Streptosporangium becharense: one gene and its partner. The protein of the gene in region 2 binds, or shares a complex with, the protein of the main gene of each other region. Links are inferred from orthologs where the notes say so. Each region holds a gene or a part of one and is shown on either strand. Other genes may lie near its edges.

The links.
Region 1: the proteins of uvrA (region 2) and mfd are in contact, whole or in part, in a crystal structure (PDB 4DFC), measured with the Escherichia coli proteins. The link is inferred for Streptosporangium becharense from one-to-one orthologs.

Annotation. Positions count from the first base shown.
Region 1 is NZ_JACHMP010000001.1:4,609,492-4,619,702, reverse strand. What follows is about bases 3,416-7,602. They hold mfd (transcription-repair coupling factor), read right to left. Parts: upstream 7,261-7,602; coding sequence 3,616-7,260; downstream 3,416-3,615. Other genes in these bases: F4562_RS20410 (class I SAM-dependent methyltransferase), read left to right, coding at 7,404-7,602; F4562_RS20420 (SurA N-terminal domain-containing protein), read right to left, coding at 3,416-3,588. In the rest of the region: F4562_RS20435 (FtsB family cell division protein), read right to left, coding at 1-162; eno (phosphopyruvate hydratase), read right to left, coding at 477-1,754; F4562_RS20425 (nucleoside triphosphate pyrophosphohydrolase), read right to left, coding at 2,010-2,948; more of F4562_RS20420, read right to left, coding at 2,959-3,415; more of F4562_RS20410, read left to right, coding at 7,603-8,132; cysC (adenylyl-sulfate kinase), read left to right, coding at 8,207-9,436; F4562_RS20400 (Wzz/FepE/Etk N-terminal domain-containing protein), read left to right, coding at 9,881-10,211. UniProt on the Escherichia coli protein: Couples transcription and DNA repair by recognizing RNA polymerase (RNAP) stalled at DNA lesions. Mediates ATP-dependent release of RNAP and its truncated transcript from the DNA, and recruitment of nucleotide excision repair machinery to the damaged site.
Region 2 is NZ_JACHMP010000001.1:1,165,487-1,174,921, forward strand. Bases 2,785-6,195 are described here. They hold uvrA (excinuclease ABC subunit UvrA), read right to left. Parts: upstream 5,826-6,195; coding sequence 2,985-5,825; downstream 2,785-2,984. Other genes in these bases: F4562_RS05105 (MBL fold metallo-hydrolase), read left to right, coding at 6,097-6,195. Outside these bases: excinuclease ABC subunit UvrC, read right to left, coding at 1-1,742; F4562_RS05095 (Rieske (2Fe-2S) protein), read right to left, coding at 2,048-2,509; more of F4562_RS05105, read left to right, coding at 6,196-6,738; F4562_RS05110 (LysR family transcriptional regulator), read right to left, coding at 6,864-7,772; F4562_RS05115 (type 1 glutamine amidotransferase domain-containing protein), read left to right, coding at 7,947-8,660; F4562_RS05120 (hypothetical protein), read right to left, coding at 8,855-9,435. UniProt on the Escherichia coli protein: The UvrABC repair system catalyzes the recognition and processing of DNA lesions. UvrA is an ATPase and a DNA-binding protein. A damage recognition complex composed of 2 UvrA and 2 UvrB subunits scans DNA for abnormalities.

The DNA of each region.
Region 1 (10,211 bases), 3.4 Mb from region 2 along the record:
CTTGATCGCCGCCTGTTCCCTGGCCTTCTCCTGCTCCAGCTGCGCGATCTGGCGGCGCTGGGCGATGTACTCCCGGATCGGATAGGCCAGGCTCATCGCGATCGCGCACACCACGACCGCGAGGACCGCGGCCCGTCCCGTCAGCTGCGGCCGTTTCGCCACGCACCCTCCCCGTCCACGTTCCGGCGGTGCCGTCTCCCGTGCCCGCTACGGCGGCCCCGACACCGGAGGACGGCGGATCGTCCGCGGACTCCGGCGGCACCCGACCGCGTTCGCCCGCGACGCGGCTTACGCCCGGAATCGGACGCAAGCCGCGAGACGAAACTACCGCCGCGAGCGTGGGAAGAGCGCGCGACCCGCGTGACGGGCCGGACGACGACCCGTGTGACGGGCCGTGTGGCGGTCCGTGTGGCGGTCCGTGTGACGGGTCACGTGACGACCCGGCCGACGGGCCACGTGACGACCCGGGTGACCCTCTAGCGCCGGAAGCGCGGGAAGGCGGCGCGTCCCGCGTAACGGGCCGCGTCGTCGAGCTCCTCCTCGATGCGGAGCAGTTGGTTGTACTTGGCCACGCGGTCGGAGCGGGCCGGAGCACCGGTCTTGATCTGGCCGCAGTTGGTGGCCACCGCGAGGTCGGCGATCGTGGTGTCCTCGGTCTCGCCGGAACGGTGGCTCATCATGCAGCGGTAGCCGCTGCGGTGCGCCAGGTCGACGGCGTCGAGGGTCTCGGTGAGGGTGCCGATCTGGTTGACCTTGACCAGCAACGCGTTGGCGGTGCCCTCGGCGATGCCGCGGCCCAGCCGCGCGGGGTTGGTCACGAACAGGTCGTCGCCGACGAGCTGGACCTTGTCGCCGAGGGCCGTGGTGATGGCCTTCCAGCCCTCCCAGTCCTCCTCGTTCAGCGGGTCCTCGATGGAGACGAGCGGGTAGTTCGCGACCAGGTCCTCGTAGAAGGCGATCAGCTCGGTGGCGGACAGGCCCTTGCCGTCGATGGTGTAGACGCCGTCGGAGTGGAACTCCGAGGCGGCCACGTCGAGCGCCAGGGCGACGTCGTCGCCGGGCACGTAACCGGCCTTCTCGATCGCGACCAGGATGAGGTCCAGCGCGTCGCGGTTGGACGGCAGGTTCGGCGCGAAGCCGCCCTCGTCGCCGAGACCCGTGGCGTAGCCCTTCTCCTTCAGCACCGACTTCAGGGCGTGGTAGACCTCGGTGCCCATCCGCACGGCCTCGCGGAACGACTCCGCCCCGATCGGGGCGATCATGAACTCCTGGATGTCGACGTTGGTGTCGGCGTGCGCGCCACCGTTCAGGATGTTCATCATCGGCACCGGGAGCACGTGCGCGTTGGGCCCGCCGACGTAGCGGAACAGCGGCAGCTCCGCGCTCTGCGCGGCGGCCCTGGCCACGGCCAGCGAGACGCCCAGGATGGCGTTGGCGCCCAGGCGCTCCTTGTTGGGCGTGCCGTCCAGGTCGATCATGACCTGGTCGATGCTGCGCTGCTCGGCGGCGTCGAACCCGATGATCTCCTCGGCGATCTCGTCGGTGACCCCGAGGACGGCCTTCTCCACGCCCTTGCCGCCGTAACGTCCGTCACCGTCGCGCAGCTCGACGGCCTCGAACTGGCCGGTGGACGCGCCGCTGGGAACCGCGGCGCGGCCCTGGCTGCCGTCGTCCAGGAGGATCTCGACCTCGACGGTCGGGTTGCCCCGGGAGTCAAGGATCTCGCGGGCGGTGACACCCTCGATGGAAGCCACGAAGCGCTCCTAAGGTCGCAGGACGGTATGCCTCAGCAGCCTATCGAGACCTACTTACCGGTACTGCGAGGGGCACCTCCCGCGGCGGCCGGCCGGGCCGGTGACCGGGCCACCGGCCCGCCGGGCGGCGTCGGCCCGCCAAACGGCCGTCAGCTCACCGGACGGCTGTCAGGCCCACCGGGCGGCCATCGTCGGCCCACGACCGTCAGGCCGTCAGGCCCGCCGGGCGGCCGTCGTCGGGCCGTCGGAAGACCGTCAGGCATCCCGGACGCGGTCGCGGTAGGCGCGGGCGACGGCGCGCAGCTCGGCCTCCGGGTCGAGGCCGGCTTCGTGCGCCTGGCGGACGAGCTCGAAGAGCCGGGCGCCGAGACCGTCGGCGGGGATGCCCTCGGGCAGGCCGGTGGACGCCCCGGCACGCTCGGCGCGGCGCAGGAGCTGGGCGGCGAGGGACAGCGCGGGCTGCCCCATCGGGACGCCGTCGACGGCGGAACCCGGGTCGCCGCCGTTCTTGGCGGCGCGCTCGGCCGCCTTGATGGTCTCCCAGTTGGCGCTGACCTCGCCCGCGTCCTCGACCTCGGTGTCGGCGAAGACGTGCGGGTGGCGGCGGACGAGCTTGGCGACGATCCCGTCCGCCACGTCGTCGACGTCGAACCCGTCGGGCCGGTCGCGGGCGACCCGCGCGTGGAAGGCGACCTGCAGCAACAGGTCGCCCAGTTCCTCGCGGAGCGCCGCGTGGTCGCCCTCCTCGATGGTCTCCAGCACCTCGTACGCCTCTTCGATGAGGTACGGGGCCAGCGACTCGTGGGTCTGCCGGGCGTCCCACGGGCAGTTGACCCGCAGCCGGTCCATCACCGCCACCAGGTCGAGCAGCCGTGCCCCGGGTAGGTCGTAGGAGCCCGGCACGACCTCGATCACCGGCGGGTCGTCGAGCGCCACCGCGGCGTGGCCGATGGAACGCATCAGCGCCTCGTCGGCCTCCAGCCACACGACGGTCGCCTCGCGGGCCTCACGGGCCAGCGCGGCGGGGTCGGGGGTGACCACCTCGACCTCGACGCCGGCCTCGGCGAGGTAGGGCAGCAGCGGATGGCCTGCGGAGCCGGTGCGGACCGGCCCCTCCTCCAGGACCTGCCAGGCGCGGCGGCTGAGCAGCCCCGGGGCGACCCGGGGCGAGGTGGTGACGACGATCAGCGGCATGGCGCCGAGGCTACTGCGGCTGCGCAGCGGCCCCGGCGGCGGGGAGCTTGCCGAACCGGTCGTTGTCCAGGAAGAGCTGCGGCTGCTGCTCGCTCCGCTGCTCGTTGAACGTGCCGTAGCGGGGGTTCCAGACGACCTTCACCGCCTGCAGGTCCTGGGCCGCCTGCACCTGGCCGCGCTGGACCGCGGCGTCGTCGGCACCGCCGCCGTACTTGGCGATGAGCTTGTTGAACATCAGGTTGGACCTGACGACCTCGCGGATCCGCGAGGGTGCGATGGCCTGCTGGACCATCCGCTGCTCGAACGCCGCCTGCCCCCCGGCGGCGGCGATCACCTGATCGACCTCCCCCTCGGTGGCCGTCATGCCCTTGCTCTCCGCGGCCTTGGCGGTCCGCTTCATGGTGACGAGCTGGAAGAGCACCGCCTGCGGGACGCTGCCGGGGAAGTTCAGCTGCGAGGCGGAGATGTTGGCCTTGGCCAGCGCCGCCTCGTACTCCTGCACGTTCCGGTCCAGCTCGCTGGAGGTGATCCGCTCCCCGGCCACGATGGCCGCGGAACCCGCCTGGTTCGGAGAGCAGGCGGTCAGCGCGACTCCCGCGGCGGCGACCGCCAGGATGACGCGCACTCGAGTCGACTTCACATGCGTTCCCTTCACGACAAACGCCGCTTACTTTACCTGCACGCCTTCGAGGAACATGGCCTCGACGAGGTCGCCGCACCACTTGAGCAGATCCAGGTCCCGCAGCGGCTGGCCGCCGAGGGGCCGGGTCTTGGGCACCGGCACCAGCAACGTACCGGCCGCCTGCTTCAGCAGCGCCTTCGGGTACAGCCGCTGGAGCCTGACCTGCTGGGAGTCCTTCAGCTCCACCGGCGCGAACCGGATGTTCTGCCCCTGGAGCGTGACGTCGCTCAGCCCTGCCTTCCGAGCCCGGATGCGGAAGCGGGCCACCTCCAGGAGGTTCTCGACCTCCTGCGGCGGACGGCCGTAGCGGTCGGCGAGCTCGTCGCGCACCGCGCCGATGTCGGAGTCGGAGCCGATCGCGGCGATCCGCTTGTACGCCTCCAGGCGCAACCGCTCGGAGGTGACGTAGTCGTGCGGGATGTGCGCGTTGATCGGCAGCTCGACTCTGACCTCGGGCCGCTCCTCCTCCTGCTGGTCGCCCGAGAGCCTGGCCTTCTGCTCCTGCACGGCCTCGGCCATCATGCGCACGTACAGGTCGAAGCCGACACCCGCGATGAAGCCCGACTGCTCGGCGCCGAGGATGTTGCCCGCGCCGCGGATCTCCAGGTCCTTCATCGCCACGTACATGCCCGCACCCATCTCGGTGTGCTGGGAGATGGTGGCCAGACGCTCGTGGGCGGTCTCGGTGAGCGGCTTCTCCGGCGGGTAGAGGAAGTAGGCGTAGCCGCGCTCCCGGCCCCGGCCGACCCGCCCGCGCAGCTGGTGCAGCTGGGACAGGCCGTAGTTGTCGGCCCGGTCGACGATCAGGGTGTTGGCGTTGGGGACGTCCAGGCCCGACTCGACGATCGTGGTGGAGACGAGCACGTCGTACTCACGTTCCCAGAAGCCCACCATGATCTTCTCCAGCTGGTGCTCCTGCATCTGGCCGTGCGCGACGGCAACCCTGGCCTCGGGGACGAGCCCGCGGAGCGTCGCGGCGACCTTGTTGATGCTGGCGACCCGGTTGTGGACGAAGAAGACCTGCCCGTCACGCATCAGCTCGCGGCGGATCGCGGCGCCGATCTGCTTCTCGTCGTACGGGCCGACGAAGGTGAGGATCGGGTGCCGCTCCTCCGGCGGGGTCAGGATCGTCGACATCTCTCGGATGCCGGTGAGGCCCATCTCCAGGGTGCGCGGGATGGGGGTGGCGGACATGGCCAGCACGTCGACCTGCGTCCGCAGGTGCTTCATGGCCTCCTTGTGCTCGACGCCGAACCGCTGCTCCTCGTCGATGATGATCAGGCCCAGGTCCTTGAACCTGATCTCGGGCGAGAACAGCCGGTGCGTGCCGATCACCACGTCGACCGAGCCCTCGCGCAGCCCCTCCACGGTCGCCTTGACCTCGGCGTCGGTCTGGAAGCGCGACAACGGCCTGACGTTCAGCGGGAACCCGGAGAAACGCTCGGCGAAGGTCGACAGGTGCTGCTGGACCAGCAAGGTGGTCGGCACCAGGACGGCGACCTGCTTGCCGTCCTGCACGGCTTTGAAGGCCGCCCGCACCGCGATCTCGGTCTTGCCGTAGCCGACGTCGCCGCAGATCAGCCGGTCCATCGGGACCGGGCGCTCCATGTCGCGCTTGACCTCGTCGATGGCCTCCAGCTGGTCGGCCGTCTCGGCGTACGGGAAGGCGTCCTCCATCTCCCGCTGCCAGGGGGAGTCGGGCGCGAACGCGTGCCCGGGGGAGGCCATGCGCGCGGAGTAGAGGCGGATGAGCTCGCCGGCGATCTCCTTGACGGCCTTGCGCGCCTTGCTCTTGGCCTTGGCCCAGTCGGCGCCGCCCATCCGGTTCAGCGTGGGCGCCTCGCCGCCGACGTAACGGGTGACCTCGTCGAGCTGGTCGGTGGGCACGTAGAGCCGGTCGCCCTTGGCGTACTCGATGACCAGGTACTCGCGGGTGGCGCCTTGGACGGTCCGCTGGACCATCTCGACGTAGCGGCCCACGCCGTGCTGCTCGTGCACCACGTGGTCGCCGACCTTGAGCTGGAGCGGGTCGACCATGTTGCGGCGCCGGGACGGCAGGCGCCGCATGTCCTTGGTGGACGCCTTCTGGCCGACCAGGTCGAGGTGGGTCAGGACGGCCAGGGTGGGGGTGACGAAGCCGTGCTCGATCAGGCCGGTGGTGACGTGGACGACCTTCGGGTCGGGCACGCGGTCCAGGCCCGGCTCCAGCCGCGCCGGCAGGTCGACGCCCCTGAGCAGCTCGACCATGCGCTCGGCGGGCCCGTGGCCCTCGCTGAGCAGGACGACGACCTTGTCCTCGTCGAGCCAGCCCTTGATGTCGGACAGTGCCCGCTGGGTGTCACCGCGGTACGCCTCCGCCTCACGTGCCCCCAGGACGATCGGGCCGCCGGGTCCGCCGTCCGCGTCTCCGCCGTCACCCGCGGCGCCCGGAAGGCCCACGCCCGCGACCCCGCCGGGGCCGTCGCCCGCGGCATCCGGAAGGCCCGCGTCCGGATCCGCGCCGGAGGCGCCCGCGGCGAACGGCGCGATCGACCACCAGGGCCGGCCGAGCTCGCGCGCGTGGTCGCGGACCTCCTCCAGGGTCCGGAACGCCGCCGCCCCCAGGTCGATCGGCGCCTCCCCGCCGGACGCCGCGTTGATCCAGGACGCCTCGAGGAACTCCTGGCTGGTCCGCACCAGCTCGTCGGCTCGCCCGCGGATGCGCTCCGGGTCGCACACGAAGACCGCCGAGCGCTCCGGCAGGTGGTCGATCAGCAGGTCCATCTCCCCGGCGAGCACCGGGGCGAACGCCTCCATGCCCTCCACCGGGATGCCGTCGGCCAGCTGCTGGAGGATCTCCGCCAGCGACGGATGGCGCTCGGCCAGCTCACTCGCCCTGCGCCTGACGTCGTCGGTCAGCAGCAGTTCCCGGCAGGGGGCGGCGAACAGGCCGCCCTCGGCCACCTCCAGCGAGCGCTGGTCGGCGACCTTGAACCAGCGGATCTCCTCCACGGTGTCGCCCCAGAACTCCAGCCGCAGCGGGTGCTCCTCGGTGGGCGGGAAGACGTCGAGCAGGCCGCCCCTGACCGCGACCTCGCCGCGCTTCTCCACCATGTCGACCCGGTGGTAGCCGTTCTCCACAAGGCTGTGGACGACCCCGTCGAGGTCGGCGTCGTCCCCGGCGCGCAGCCGCACCGGCCGCAGGTCGCCCAGACCCCGCACGATCGGCTGGAGCAACGCCCTGATCGGCGCGACGATCACATTCAGCGGGCCCGCGGCGGCGTCTCCCGGCACCGGGTGGGACAGCCTGCGCAGCACGGCCAGCCGCTGGCCGACGGTGTCGCTGCGCGGCGACAGGCGCTCGTGCGGCAGCGTCTCCCAGGCGGGGAAGACGGCCACCGTGCTGTCGTCCAGCAGGCTCGTGAGCGCCGCGGCCAGGTCTTCCGCCTCACGCCCGGTGGCGGTCACCGCGAGCACCGTCCCGCCCGTCCCTCGGGCGCCCCGCCCGGCCAGTGCGGCCACCGCGAAGGGCCGCAACGCGGGCGGCGCCACCAACGCCACGTCGGACAGGTCGCCTCCGCGTGCGTCCCGCAGCACGGAAGCCAGCCTCGGCTCGGCAACGACAAGGTCAAGAAGACCGGAAAGGCTCATCAGAATCGCCCACAGCCCCACGACGGCAACACGACAGGCCCCCGGCCGCGACGACACGGGGGGTATTCCCCCAAGGCTACTTGGCCGCGACCTCTCCCTTGTCAGGAGTGACGAATCGTGCATAGTTTACTACCCTCTGTGACATGACAGAGGTGAGGTCGGTCGTCGACCGAGACGACCTGTTAAGTCGGCGGATCCGGGAGCACTGGACCGGCCTGCTCGGCCGGCGGCTCGACGTCCTGATCGCGGGGTGCGGCCGTCCCGATCCGCTGGACCTGTCGCAGACACAGGCCCGGGTCGTCGGGATCGACGAGGACCACCCGGCGCTACGGGCGTGCACGTCCGCCCGCGCCGACCTGAGCTCGTGGGCACTGGGCGACCTGCGCTCCGTGCCCGTGCCGCCGCGCGCGTTCGACGTCGTCTACGTGCCGTTCCTGCTGGAGCGGATCGAGCACCCCGAGCTGGTGCTCGACCGGTTGCTCACCGGCCTGCGTCCCGGCGGGCTGCTGCTGGTGCGGATGCGCGACCGCGCCTCGGCGTACGCGACATGCGAGCGGCTGATGCCCGCGAAGCTGCGGCGGGCACTGTGGCACCGGTTCGCCCCGCCCGGCGCCGTGGGGCCGCTGCCCGCGGTGTACGAGCAGGTCGCCTCGCGCGAGGGCATGCACTCCTTCTGCCTGACCCGTGGGCTGATGGTGACCGAGGACGTCCTGGCCGTCAGCGGGCCCGCGCTCCGGGGACCTCTCGGTAAGCTTGCCCGCGCCGCCTGCTCGGTGGTGGAGACCCTGTCCAGGGGACGACGGCCCGCCTCTCACGACGAGATAACCATGGTGATCCGCAAGCCCCAGAGCCATTTCGCCCGGTTGATCTGAGAGTCTCCCGGGCGAGGGGCGTCCACCGGGAGCGGGCGCGGCCAGGAAGTCCGACAATCAGGATTGTGGAGCAGATGACGGCGCCTTTGGAGTGGACCCCCGACGCCCGCGAGCTGGCCGACCTGGAGCTTCTGCTGTCCGGTGCCTTCCGGCCGCTGACGGGCTTCATGAGTTCGGCCGACGCGCACTCCGTCGACCGGAGCGGTGTGCTCGCCGACGGCACGCGCTGGCCCGCGCCGGTCACCCTCACCCTGCCGGACGACCACCCGGCCGCCCCCGGCGACCGGGTCACCCTGCGCGACCCGGAGGGCGCCGCGCTGGCCGTGCTGACCGTCACCGGGCGATCGGACGGCTTCGTCTCCGGTCCGGTCGAGGGTCTCGACGCCCCCGAGCACGGACCGTTCGCGCGGCTGCGCCGCACTCCGGCGGAGGTGCGCAAGGAACTGGGCGACGGGCGGGAGGTCCTGGCGGTCACCATGCGCGGGCCGCTGGACGACCTCGACGAGATCACGGCGACCGCCGAGGAGCTGGGGGCGACGATCCTGCTGCTCCCCCTCGCGTTCGGCGAGGGCGGCCCCGCGGTGGTCCGCGCCGCGCTCAAGGCCCGCGACCGGCTGCCGCAGGGCACGCTCCTGACGGTGGTACCGCTCGCACCCAGGGAACAGGCCGTCGACCTGGAGCTGCGCGAGCGCGTGGCCGAGGCGTACGGCGCGACCGAGCACCTGGCCGGGCCCGAACCCGTCTCCCTGCCCGGCCCCCCGCACCGGCGGGGGCTGGTGGTCTTCCTCACCGGCCTGTCCGGGTCCGGCAAGTCCACGATCGCCCGCGGACTGCGTGACGCGCTGCTGGAGCGCGGCAGCCGTACGGTGACCTACCTCGACGGCGACGTGGTCCGGCGACTGCTGTCGGCCGGGCTGACCTTCTCCAAGGAGGACCGCGACCTCAACGTCCGCCGGATCGGGTTCGTCGCCGCCGAGGCGGCCAGGCACGGCGGGCTGGCGATCTGCGCACCCATCGCGCCGTACGCCGCCACCCGCGAGGAGGTCCGCGCGATGGTCGAGGCCGTCGGCGCCGACTTCCTGCTGGTGCACGTCTCGACCCCGCTTCAGGAGTGCGAGCGCCGCGACCGCAAGGGGCTGTACGCCAAGGCCCGGGCCGGGCTGATCCCCGCCTTCACCGGCGTCTCCGACCCGTACGAGGAGCCGGAGGACGCCGACCTGGAGATCGACACCACCGGCGTCAGCGTGGAGCGCGCGGTGCGCCGGATCCTCGACCCGCTGATCCAGGGCGGCTGGGTCCGCTGACGGCACGGCGCCGCCGGGTTCCTCCACCGGCGGCGCGGCGGCCGGGCCACCCGGGCCGAGGAGGCCCGGACCCGATGCCGGGACGAGGCCCGAACCGCCGATTCTCACTTTGTCGAGAAATGCATCTATAGAGGCATTTGCCGGGTGCAACGGTTCCCCCTCCGTGCCGTACGCGGCCATTCCGCCGCGCCAGCGCGAGGCACCCCCCATCTCCCCGACGTGCCATGTCACGGAATCGGCGGTTCCGCGACGGGCAGCGGAGTCGGGTGACATGAAATATCGGATAACGCCATAGTTATCATTTCGTGATAGACGCAATCGACATGGAGAGAATCTTTCGTACCGGCTTGGGGAACCGGAAATCCGACCTATAGTTCCAGGGACCCGCGGCCGGTTCCCCGAGCCCCGCAGCGCCCGCCTCCGCCGGAGAGAGACCGCCGAAGCATGAGCACGCCACCGGGCGACCGCCCCGTCCACCGCGCGGACGGCGACCTGGCGGACTACGTGTCGCTGCTGCGCCGCCGGTGGCGGGCCGTCCTGTCGCTCCTCGTCGCCGGGGTCGCCTGCGCGACGGCCCTGCTGCTGGTCACCCCTCGCTCCTACACCGCCTCCGCCCAGGTCCTGGTGACTGCGACGGGCCTCGGAGAGCAGGGCAACCCGGTCACTCCCCGGCAACGTGAGGCCCTCAACCTCGACACCGAGGCGCAGGTCGCCCGGTCCGCCGTGGTCGCCGCCAGAGCCGGACGGACGCTCGGAGGCGTCCCCGGCGCCGTCG
Region 2 (9,435 bases):
TTCGACCGCTTGGACCGATGGTAGGCGATGGCGAAGCGGTGAGCTTCGTCGCGTACCCGCTGAAGCAGGTAAAGGGCCTCGCTGGAGCGGGGCAGGATCACCGGCAGGTCATCTCCGGGGAGCCAGACCTCCTCCAGCCGCTTGGCCAGGCCGCAGACCGCCACGTCGTCCACGCCCAGCTCGTCGAGGGCCCTGCGGGCGGCGGCCGCCTGGGCCGGGCCGCCGTCGACGACGACCAGGTGCGGCGGGTAGGCGAACTTGCGCGGCCTGCCGGTCTCCGGGTCGATGCCGGAGGGCTGCTCCCCACCCGGCTCCGCCCCGGCGTCGGCGTCGAGGTCACCGGTGGCGGAACGCTCCTCCAGATAGCGCTTGAACCGGCGTGAGATCACCTCGTGGATGGAGGCCACGTCGCCCTCGGCGGAGCGCACGGCGAACCTGCGGTACTCGCTCTTGCGGGCCAGGCCGTCCTCGAACACCACCATCGAGGCCACCACGTTGGTGCCCTGGATGTGGGAGACGTCGTAACACTCGATGCGCAACGGCACCTGGTCGAGACCGAGGGCGTCGGCGACCTCCTGCAGCGCCCTGCTGCGCGAGGTCAGGTCGCTGGCCCGCTTGAGCTTGTGCTGGTTGAGCGCCTCCTTGGCGTTGCGCTCGACGGTCTCCAGCAGCGACCTCTTGTCTCCGCGCTGCGGAACCCTGATCTCCACCCGGGCCCCGCGGTGCTCGCTCAGCAGCTCGGCGACCGCCTCGGCGTCCGGCGGCGGCGCGGGGACCAGCACCTCCCTGGGCAGCGACTCCGCGGCGGCGTCGCCGTACATCTGCAGCAGGAACTGCTCGACCAGCTCCCCTGGACCGGTCTCCTCGACCTTGTCGACCACCCAGCCGCGCTGCCCCCTGATCCGCCCGCCGCGGACGTAGAAGACGTGGACCGCCGCCTCCAGCGGATCCTCCGCCAGGGCGATCACGTCGCAGTCGGTGTTGTCGCCGAGCACCACGGCCTGCTTCTCCATCGCCCGCTGGAGCGCCTGGACGTCGTCGCGCAGCCGGGCGGCCCGCTCGTACTCCTGCTCTGCGGCGGCCTCGCGCATCTCACGCTCCAGCCGCTTGATGAACCGGCCGGTGTTGCCCGCCATGAAGTCGCAGAAATCCTCGGCCAGCCCGCGGTGCTCCTCGGCGGTGACCCGGCTGACGCAGGGGGCGGAGCACTTGTCGATGTAGCCCAGCAGGCACGGGCGGCCGATCTGCCCCGCCCGGCGGAACACGCCCGTCGAGCAGCTCCTGATCGGGAAGACCCGGAGCAGCAGGTCGACGGTCTCCCGGATCGCCCAGGCGTGGGAGTAGGGACCGAAGTAACGGGTGCCCTTGCGCTTGGCCCCGCGCAGCACCTGGACCCGGGGGAACTCCTCCCCCATGGTGACCGCGAGGTAGGGATAGGACTTGTCGTCGCGGTATTTGACGTTGAACCGCGGGTCGTACTCCTTGATCCAGGAGTATTCGAGCTGGAGGGCCTCGACCTCGGTGCCGACGACCGTCCAGTCGACGCCGACGGCGGTCGTGAGCATGGTCTGGGTGCGCGGATGGAGGCCCGCGAAGTCGGCGAAGTAGGAGTTGAGGCGCTGGCGGAGGCTCTTGGCCTTGCCCACGTAGATGACCCGGCCTTCGGCGTCTTTGAACCGGTAGACACCGGGGGATTCGGGGATCGACCCCGGCTTCGGCCGGAAACCCACCGGACCGTTCACAGATCTCGCCACGTGAAAAGCCTATCGGCCCCCACCGACAGGATCCCTGCCCACGCGGCCCTTCCGGGCCCTCGGGAGAACCTTCGGCGAACTGCTGCGGCAACCGCGCACGAGCCCCCGGCGGACTCACACGGGAGCCTCGCACGAGCCCCCGGCGGAGACTCACACAGGAACCTCGCACGAGCCCTTGGCGGACTCGCACGGGAGCCCGGATGGAACACGGACGGGCTCCCACGGGAACCTCGGCCGGAACGCGGGCGGCCCGGCGGCCGGGACGGTTCCCGGCGGCCGGGCCGCACCGGTGCTCAGGCGAGGGTGATGGAGTCGCCGTCGACCTTGATCTGCTTCTCCTCCAGCGGCTTCTTCGCCGGCCCCTCCGTCACGGAACCATCGTTGATCTTGAACCTGCTGTTGTGGCACGGGCACACGATCACGCCGTCCTCGACGCTGCCCACGTCGCACCCCTGGTGGGGGCAGACGGAGGTGAATGCCTTGAACTGCCCGGCCGTGGGCTGGGTGATGACGATCTTCTGTTCCTTGAAGACCTTGCCGCCGCCCTCCGGGATGTCGGCGGTCTTGGCCAGGGCCTGCGCCCCGGAGTCGCCCGGCTGGGCCGCGGCGCCGGTCTCGGGAGCGGACGACGTGGTGGCAGAGGTGTCACCGCCGCCCGCGGCCGGCTCGCCGTACCCTGAGCACGCGGTCAGGAGCGCGGCCACGCCGGCGCCTCCGGCGCTCAACATCACCGCGCGGCGTGTGGTCTCTGTCATGGTCGCCCTCCCAGGGGGTCATCATCTTCAGGTGCGGTCCGAAGCCCGATGACGGTTCAGCATGCCGTAGGCCGTGTCAGAAAACTGTGAAGAAATACGCCCATCCCACATGTTCCGGAGCACCCGGATTCGCTGACCGGGAGAAAAACCCTGGTCACCGCCGGTAGTGCCCGCCACGACCTCCGGCCGGAACCATCCGGCACACCTCAGCTCTGAGGCATCCGGTCACCCGTCCGTACGGCGGGACCGCCGTCACCGCCGGTCACGGCCGCCCGCACGACGTCCGTGTCGAATCGCACCTGTTCCGTCCGTCGGTCATCGTTCGCCTCCATGACGTCCACGCCGTATCGAGCCCATTCCGTCACCGCCGATCGCCGTCCGCCCACACGGCATCCCACGCCGTACCGGACCCGTGCCACCGCCGCCGGGCCCCGCTGCGGAACGTCCGCGCGGGAGCCCGGCCTCGTCCCCGGCCTCAGACGCCCAGGATCTTGCGCAGGAAGCGGCCGGTGTGGCTCTCCTCGACCAGGGCGACCTCCTCGGGCGTGCCCGTGGCGATCACCGTTCCGCCCTTGGAGCCGCCCTCGGGACCCATGTCGATCAGCCAGTCGGCAGTCTTGATCACGTCGAGGTTGTGCTCGATCACGATGACCGTGTTGCCGCCGTCGACGAGCTTGCCGAGCACGCCGAGCAGCCGCCGGATGTCCTCGAAGTGCAGGCCGGTGGTGGGCTCGTCCAGCACGTAGATCGTCCGGCCGGTGGAGCGGCGCTGCAGTTCGGCGGCGAGCTTGACACGCTGGGCCTCGCCGCCGGACAGGGTCGTGGCGGGCTGGCCGAGCCGGACGTACCCCAGGCCGACGTCGTTGAGCGTCTGCAGGTAGCGCTTGATCGACGGGATGGAGTCGAAGAAGCCCAGGGCCTCCTCGATCGGCATGTCGAGCACCTCGGCGATCGTCTTGCCCTTGTAGTGGACCTCCAGGGTCTCCCGGTTGTAGCGGGCACCGTGGCAGACCTCACACGGGACGTAGACGTCCGGCAGGAAGTTCATCTCGATCTTCAGGGTGCCGTCTCCGGAACACGCCTCGCACCGGCCGCCCTTGACGTTGAAGCTGAAACGGCCCTTCTGGTAGCCCCGGACCTTCGCCTCGGTGGTCTGCGCGAACAGGTCGCGGACCTTGTCGAAGACACCCGTGTAGGTCGCCGGGTTGGAGCGGGGGGTGCGGCCGATGGGTGACTGGTCGACGTGCACGACCTTGTCGACCAGGTCCATCCCGGTGATGCGCGAGTGCCGCCCCGGAACGGTGCGCGCGCCGTTGAGCTCCTTGGCCAGCGCGCTGTAGAGGATGTCGTTGACCAGCGTCGACTTGCCGGACCCCGAGACACCGGTGACCGCGGTGAACACGCCGAGGGGGAACTCGACGTCGACGCCCTTGAGGTTGTGTTCCCGGGCACCCTTCACCGTGATCTGCCGTTTCCGGTCGCGCTTGCGCCGGGCGGCGGGGACGGCGATGCTCCTGCGACCCGACAGGTAGGCGCCGGTCATCGAGTCCTCGCAGGCCAGAAGCTCGGGCACCGTGCCGGAGACGACGACCTGACCACCGTGCTCACCGGCGCCGGGACCGATGTCGACCACCCAGTCGGCGGCGGCGATGGTGTCTTCGTCGTGCTCGACCACGATCAGCGTGTTGCCCATGTCGCGGAGCCTGATGAGGGTCTCCAGCAGACGCTGGTTGTCGCGCTGGTGCAGGCCGATGGACGGCTCGTCGAGCACGTACAGCACACCGACCAGGCCGGAGCCGATCTGGGTGGCCAGCCGGATCCGCTGCGCCTCGCCGCCCGCGAGGGTGCCGGAGGCGCGGTCCATCGTCAGGTAGTCGAGGCCGACGTCGAGCAGGAAACCCATCCGGGCGTTGATCTCCTTGACCACCCGCTCGGCGATGTGCATGTCACGCTCGGAGAGCCGCAGCCCGGCCAGGAACCGCGCGCAGTCGCCGATCGACATGGCGGAGACCTCGGCGATCGAACGGCCGTCGACCGTGACCGCCAGGGAGACGGGCTTGAGTCTCGCGCCCTTGCACGCCGGGCACGGGACCTCCCGCATGTAGCCTTCGTACTTCTCCCGCATGCCGTCGCTGTCGGACTCGGCGTGACGGCGCTGCAGCCAGGGGATCGCCCCCTCGAAGGTGGTGTAGTAGGAGCGCTGGCGGCCGTAGCGGTTGCTGTAGCGGACGTGGACCTGCTCGTCGTAGCCGTGCAGGAGGGCCTTCTGCGCCTTCTTGGGCAGCCGCTCCCAGGGGGTGTCGAGATTGAACCCCATGGCCAGGCCGAGCGCCTCGACCAGGCGGATGAAGTAGTCGCTGGTGTGCCCCCCGGCCCACGGGAAGATCGCACCCTCGCGCAGGGTCTTCTCCGGGTCGGACACGATCAGCTCGGGGTCGACCTCCATCCGGACCCCCAGGCCGGTGCACTCCGGGCAGGCGCCGAAGGGCGAGTTGAAGGAGAACGAGCGGGGCTCCAGCTCCTCGAACGACAGATCGTCGTAGGGGCAGTGGAGATGCTCGGAGTAGAAGCGCTCACGGTTGGGGTCGTCCTCAGGGAGGTCGACGAACTCCAGCGTGATCGTGCCGCCCGACAGCTGCAGGGCGGTCTCCACCGACCCGGTCAGCCGGCTGCCCGCCCCCTCCTTCACCGCGAGACGGTCGACGATCACCTCGATGTCGTGCTTCTCCTGCTTCTTCAGCGTCGGCGGCTGGTCCAGCCGGACCACCGTGCCGTCGACGCGGGCGCGGGCGAAGCCCTTGGCCTGCAGCTGGCTGAACAGCTCGGCGTACTCCCCCTTGCGGCCGCGGATCACCGGGGCGAGCACCTGGAAGCGGGTGCCCTCGGGAAGCTCCATCACCCGGTCGACGATCTGCTCCGGGCTCTGCTTGGCGATCGGGCGCCCGCACTGCGGGCAGTGCGGCTTGCCGATGCGCGCCCACAGCAGGCGCAGGTAGTCGTAGACCTCGGTGATCGTGCCGACGGTCGAGCGGGGGTTGCGGCTGGTCGACTTCTGGTCGATCGACACCGCGGGCGAGAGCCCCTCGATGAAGTCGACGTCGGGCTTGTCCATCTGCCCGAGGAACTGCCGCGCGTACGCCGACAGCGACTCGACATAGCGACGCTGGCCCTCGGCGAAGATCGTGTCGAAGGCGAGACTGGACTTTCCCGATCCGGAGAGTCCAGTGAAGACGATCAGAGAGTCTCGCGGGAGGTCCAGCGAGACGTCCTTGAGGTTGTGTTCACGTGCGCCACGCACGATGAGGCGGTCAGCCACAGCAGTCCCGACGTCGGTGTTGAAGGGTCAAGAGCGGTCGCGGGAAGAGTAGCGAGCGGGTCCGACAATTTCGCGGACCGGCATCCGGGGGGCTCGGGGTCCCGCCCTTCCCAGGTTACGGCCTTCCCCCGCGTCCTACTGCGCTCTCAGCTCTTTCAACTGCGCGGGCACCCCCCGTTATGCCCGGCGGCGGCGCCGGAACGGGATGATGGGAGGCGGGGCGGGCCGCACCCGCTCCGCGCCTTCCCGCGACCCCGTCTGAGGAGAATCCGTGACATACACCGGTGACGTGCACGTCGGCGGCCCCGCCGACGTGCGCGAGCTGCCCGCCCTGACGATCTCCAAACTGGCCGTCGGGCCCTACGACAACAACGCCTACCTGGTGCGGTGCACCGAGACCGGGGACGGTGTGCTCATCGACGCCGCCGCCGAGCCCGAGCGGCTGCTGGAGCTGATCGGCGACATGCCGATCAGCAAGATCGTGACCACCCACCAGCACGGCGACCACTGGCAGGCCCTGGAGGAGGTCGTGCGGGCGACCGGCGCCTCGGTGGTCGCCCACCCGCTCGACGCGCCCGCGCTGCCCGTCCCGGTCGACCTGGAGGTGGAGCACGGCGACCGGGTCACCGTCGGGGTGGTTAGCCTGGAGGTGATCCACCTGCGCGGGCACACCCCGGGGTCGATCGCCCTGCACTACCCGGGCCACCTGTTCACCGGCGACTCGCTCTTCCCCGGCGGGGTCGGCAACACCAACAAGGATCCCGAGCGGTTCACGCAGCTGTTCACCGACGTGTCGGAGCGGATATTCGACCGGTTGCCCGACGACACCTGGGTCTACCCCGGCCACGGCAAGGACACCACGCTGGGTGCCGAACGCCCCTCACTGCCCGAGTGGCGTGAGCGCGGCTGGTGAACCCGGGGCAACCGGTCGGGCCGCCCGCCCGGCGCGGGTGGCCCGCCGCTCCGCCGCACCGCTGCCCGCCCGGCGCGGGCGGCCCCTCGCACCGCTGCCACACCGCCACCGTGTAGATCGCGCGGTCACAGAGAACTCCAGGCGCGCGAGCGCTCCATCAGGTGACCGTGGACGAGAGCCACGGACGGGGCGGCCGGCCCACCGGCGCGGGTGACGAGGAACAGGGTGTTCAACGGCTGCACCTGCGGTCGGTGGAGCACCTCCACCGACCCGGAGGCGAGCGCCGGCTCGGCCAGGTAGCGCGGCAGCACGGACACGCCCGCCCCGGCCACCACCGCGGCCAGCACCGCGCGCAGGTCGGGGACGACGACCGCGACGCCGTTGGGCGGACGGCGGCCGAACTCGGTGCGCCAGTAACGGCGGACGATGGGCAGCTCCTCGGCGTAGGCGACGAGCGGCAGGTGCGCCAGTGCCTTGACCGGGTCACCGGCCAGCAGGCCGGCATCGACGGTACGCGCCAGGATCGGGGGCCCCACGAGCACGAACTCCTCATCGGCGAACGGGGTGGCCACGAGGTTCCTGAGGGTCGGGCGGACCGCGGAGACCACGAGGTCCAGGCGCGCGTCGGCCAGCGCCGCCAGCAGGTCGCCCGCCAGGCCGAGGGTGATCCTCAACCGCAGTCCCCGGCCGGTCAGCGGGGCCAGGGCGGGCAGGATGCGCGCGGTCATCAGCTCCGCGGGGCCGGCGATGCGCACCGTGCCCCCGTACGCCGTTCCGCCGTCGCCGAGGACGTCGAGGGCGGAGCGCAACTGGTCGAGGTGCGTGCCGATGCGCCGGGCGAGGTCGTCGGCCCGGCCGGTGGGACTCACCCCCCGGCGTGAGCGGACGAACAGCGCTTCGCCCACCTGCCGCTCCAGGCGCGTGAGCTGCCCGCTGACCGCGGGCTGGGTGAGCCCCCGCCGGGTCGCCGCCTCGGTGAGCGACCCGGCACGGTAGATCTCCAGGAAGGTCAGGAGCAGGTCGAGGTCGGGCACGCAACGCTCCAGCCATAAGAAATCTGATCGATCGGCTCAGATTAGTGGATGGCTCGTGATGGATCCGCCGTTGTCCGGGGCATCTGCGGGACGAACGGTCACCTCGCACCGGCGTCCCGCGGGGTATCGGGAAACGGGTCCCGGAAGGGACCGGGAAGAGGAGGAACACGCACCATGGCGAAGATTCTCATGATCATTTCTGCGGCCGACAGCCTGACGCTCGCCGACGGCACGGCCCACCCGACCGGTTACTGGGCGGAGGAGGTCGCCGCGTCGCACCGGGTGCTCCGCGAGGCCGGCGTCGAGGTGGACATCGCCACCCCCGGCGGCGCGAGCCCCACGGTCGACCCCGTCAGCCTGGACGAGCGCGGCGGCGTGGCCGAGGCCGACGCGAAGGAGTTCCGCGACTACCTCGACTCCATCGCCGACGACCTCGCCCGGCCGCTGTCCGTCGCCGAGGTCTCGGTGTCCGACTACGACGGCGTATACATCCCCGGCGGGCACGGTCCCATGACCGACCTCGCGCGCGACCCCGACCTCGGCAGGCTGCTCGACGAGGCCGACCGGCGCGGGCAGGTCATCGCGGCGCTGTGCCACGGCCCGGCGGCGCTGCTCAGCACGGCCCGGCCGGACGGCGGTTTCACCTTCGCGGGCCGGAGGCTGACCGTCTTCACCGACGACGAGGAGCACCAGGGCGGCCTCGGCGACAGGTCTCCGTACTTCGTCGAGACGAGGCTGCGCGAGCTGGGCGCCGTCGTCGAGGCCGGACCGGCCTGGGCGAGCAAGGTGGTCGTCGACGGCAACCTCATCAGCGGCCAGAACCCGCAGTCCAGCGTCGACACCGCCAACCGCGTGCTCACCGCGCTGGACGCGGACGGCGCCGCGTAGAGGACCGCGCACGGCACCCGCACGAACGGCGTCGCGCGATCCGCCCGCGCGACGCCGTTCGTGCGGGCGGATCGCGCGGATGGTGCGGGCGGATCCGGCGGCGGACGCTCAGCGGACCGGGCCCCGCGCTGAACCGGCGGTTGTCCCCGCCCGTCCGCCGACGACGGCCGCCCCGGCCGTCCGGCGGAGCGCCGCTAGCTCTGGCACGTGACGGGGTAGTCCGCCCAGAGCTTGTTCACCTGGTGGTTCAGCACCTCCAGCCCGATGATCCCGAGCTGCTTCGGCTCCCGCCACCAGTGGCCGGCCTGCACTTCGAGGACCCCGCTCGGCGGCACGACGAGCGTGTTGGCGGCCGTCTGCACCCCGTCGATGGTCCAGCGATAGGTGATCTCCACACCGGGCCGCGCCTCGAATGCGCCGTACGCGGTCATGTACGGCGCCTCGGCGCAGTCGCCGTAGTAGGCCATCGGCGAGATCTCGCTGATGCGCACGGGATTCGGCGAGGGCAGCAGGCACTTCCAGCTGTAGGGCTCCTCCTTGGAGGGCTTGTTGTGGTTCAGCACCTCGATGCGCACCCGACCGCTTCCGGGGCCCGGCGACGTGTTGTACCAGAAGTCGCTGAGGTAGTTCCTGACCCCGGCTCTGACCCGCTGCGTCCTGGTCGGGCCCGGCTTGCCGTCGACGACGACCCGGTAATCGACGTCCGTGTCGCGGTCCGACGTGATCATCGCCTCGGCCGTCAGCGGGAAGGAGCCGTCACAGGAACCGCGGAAGA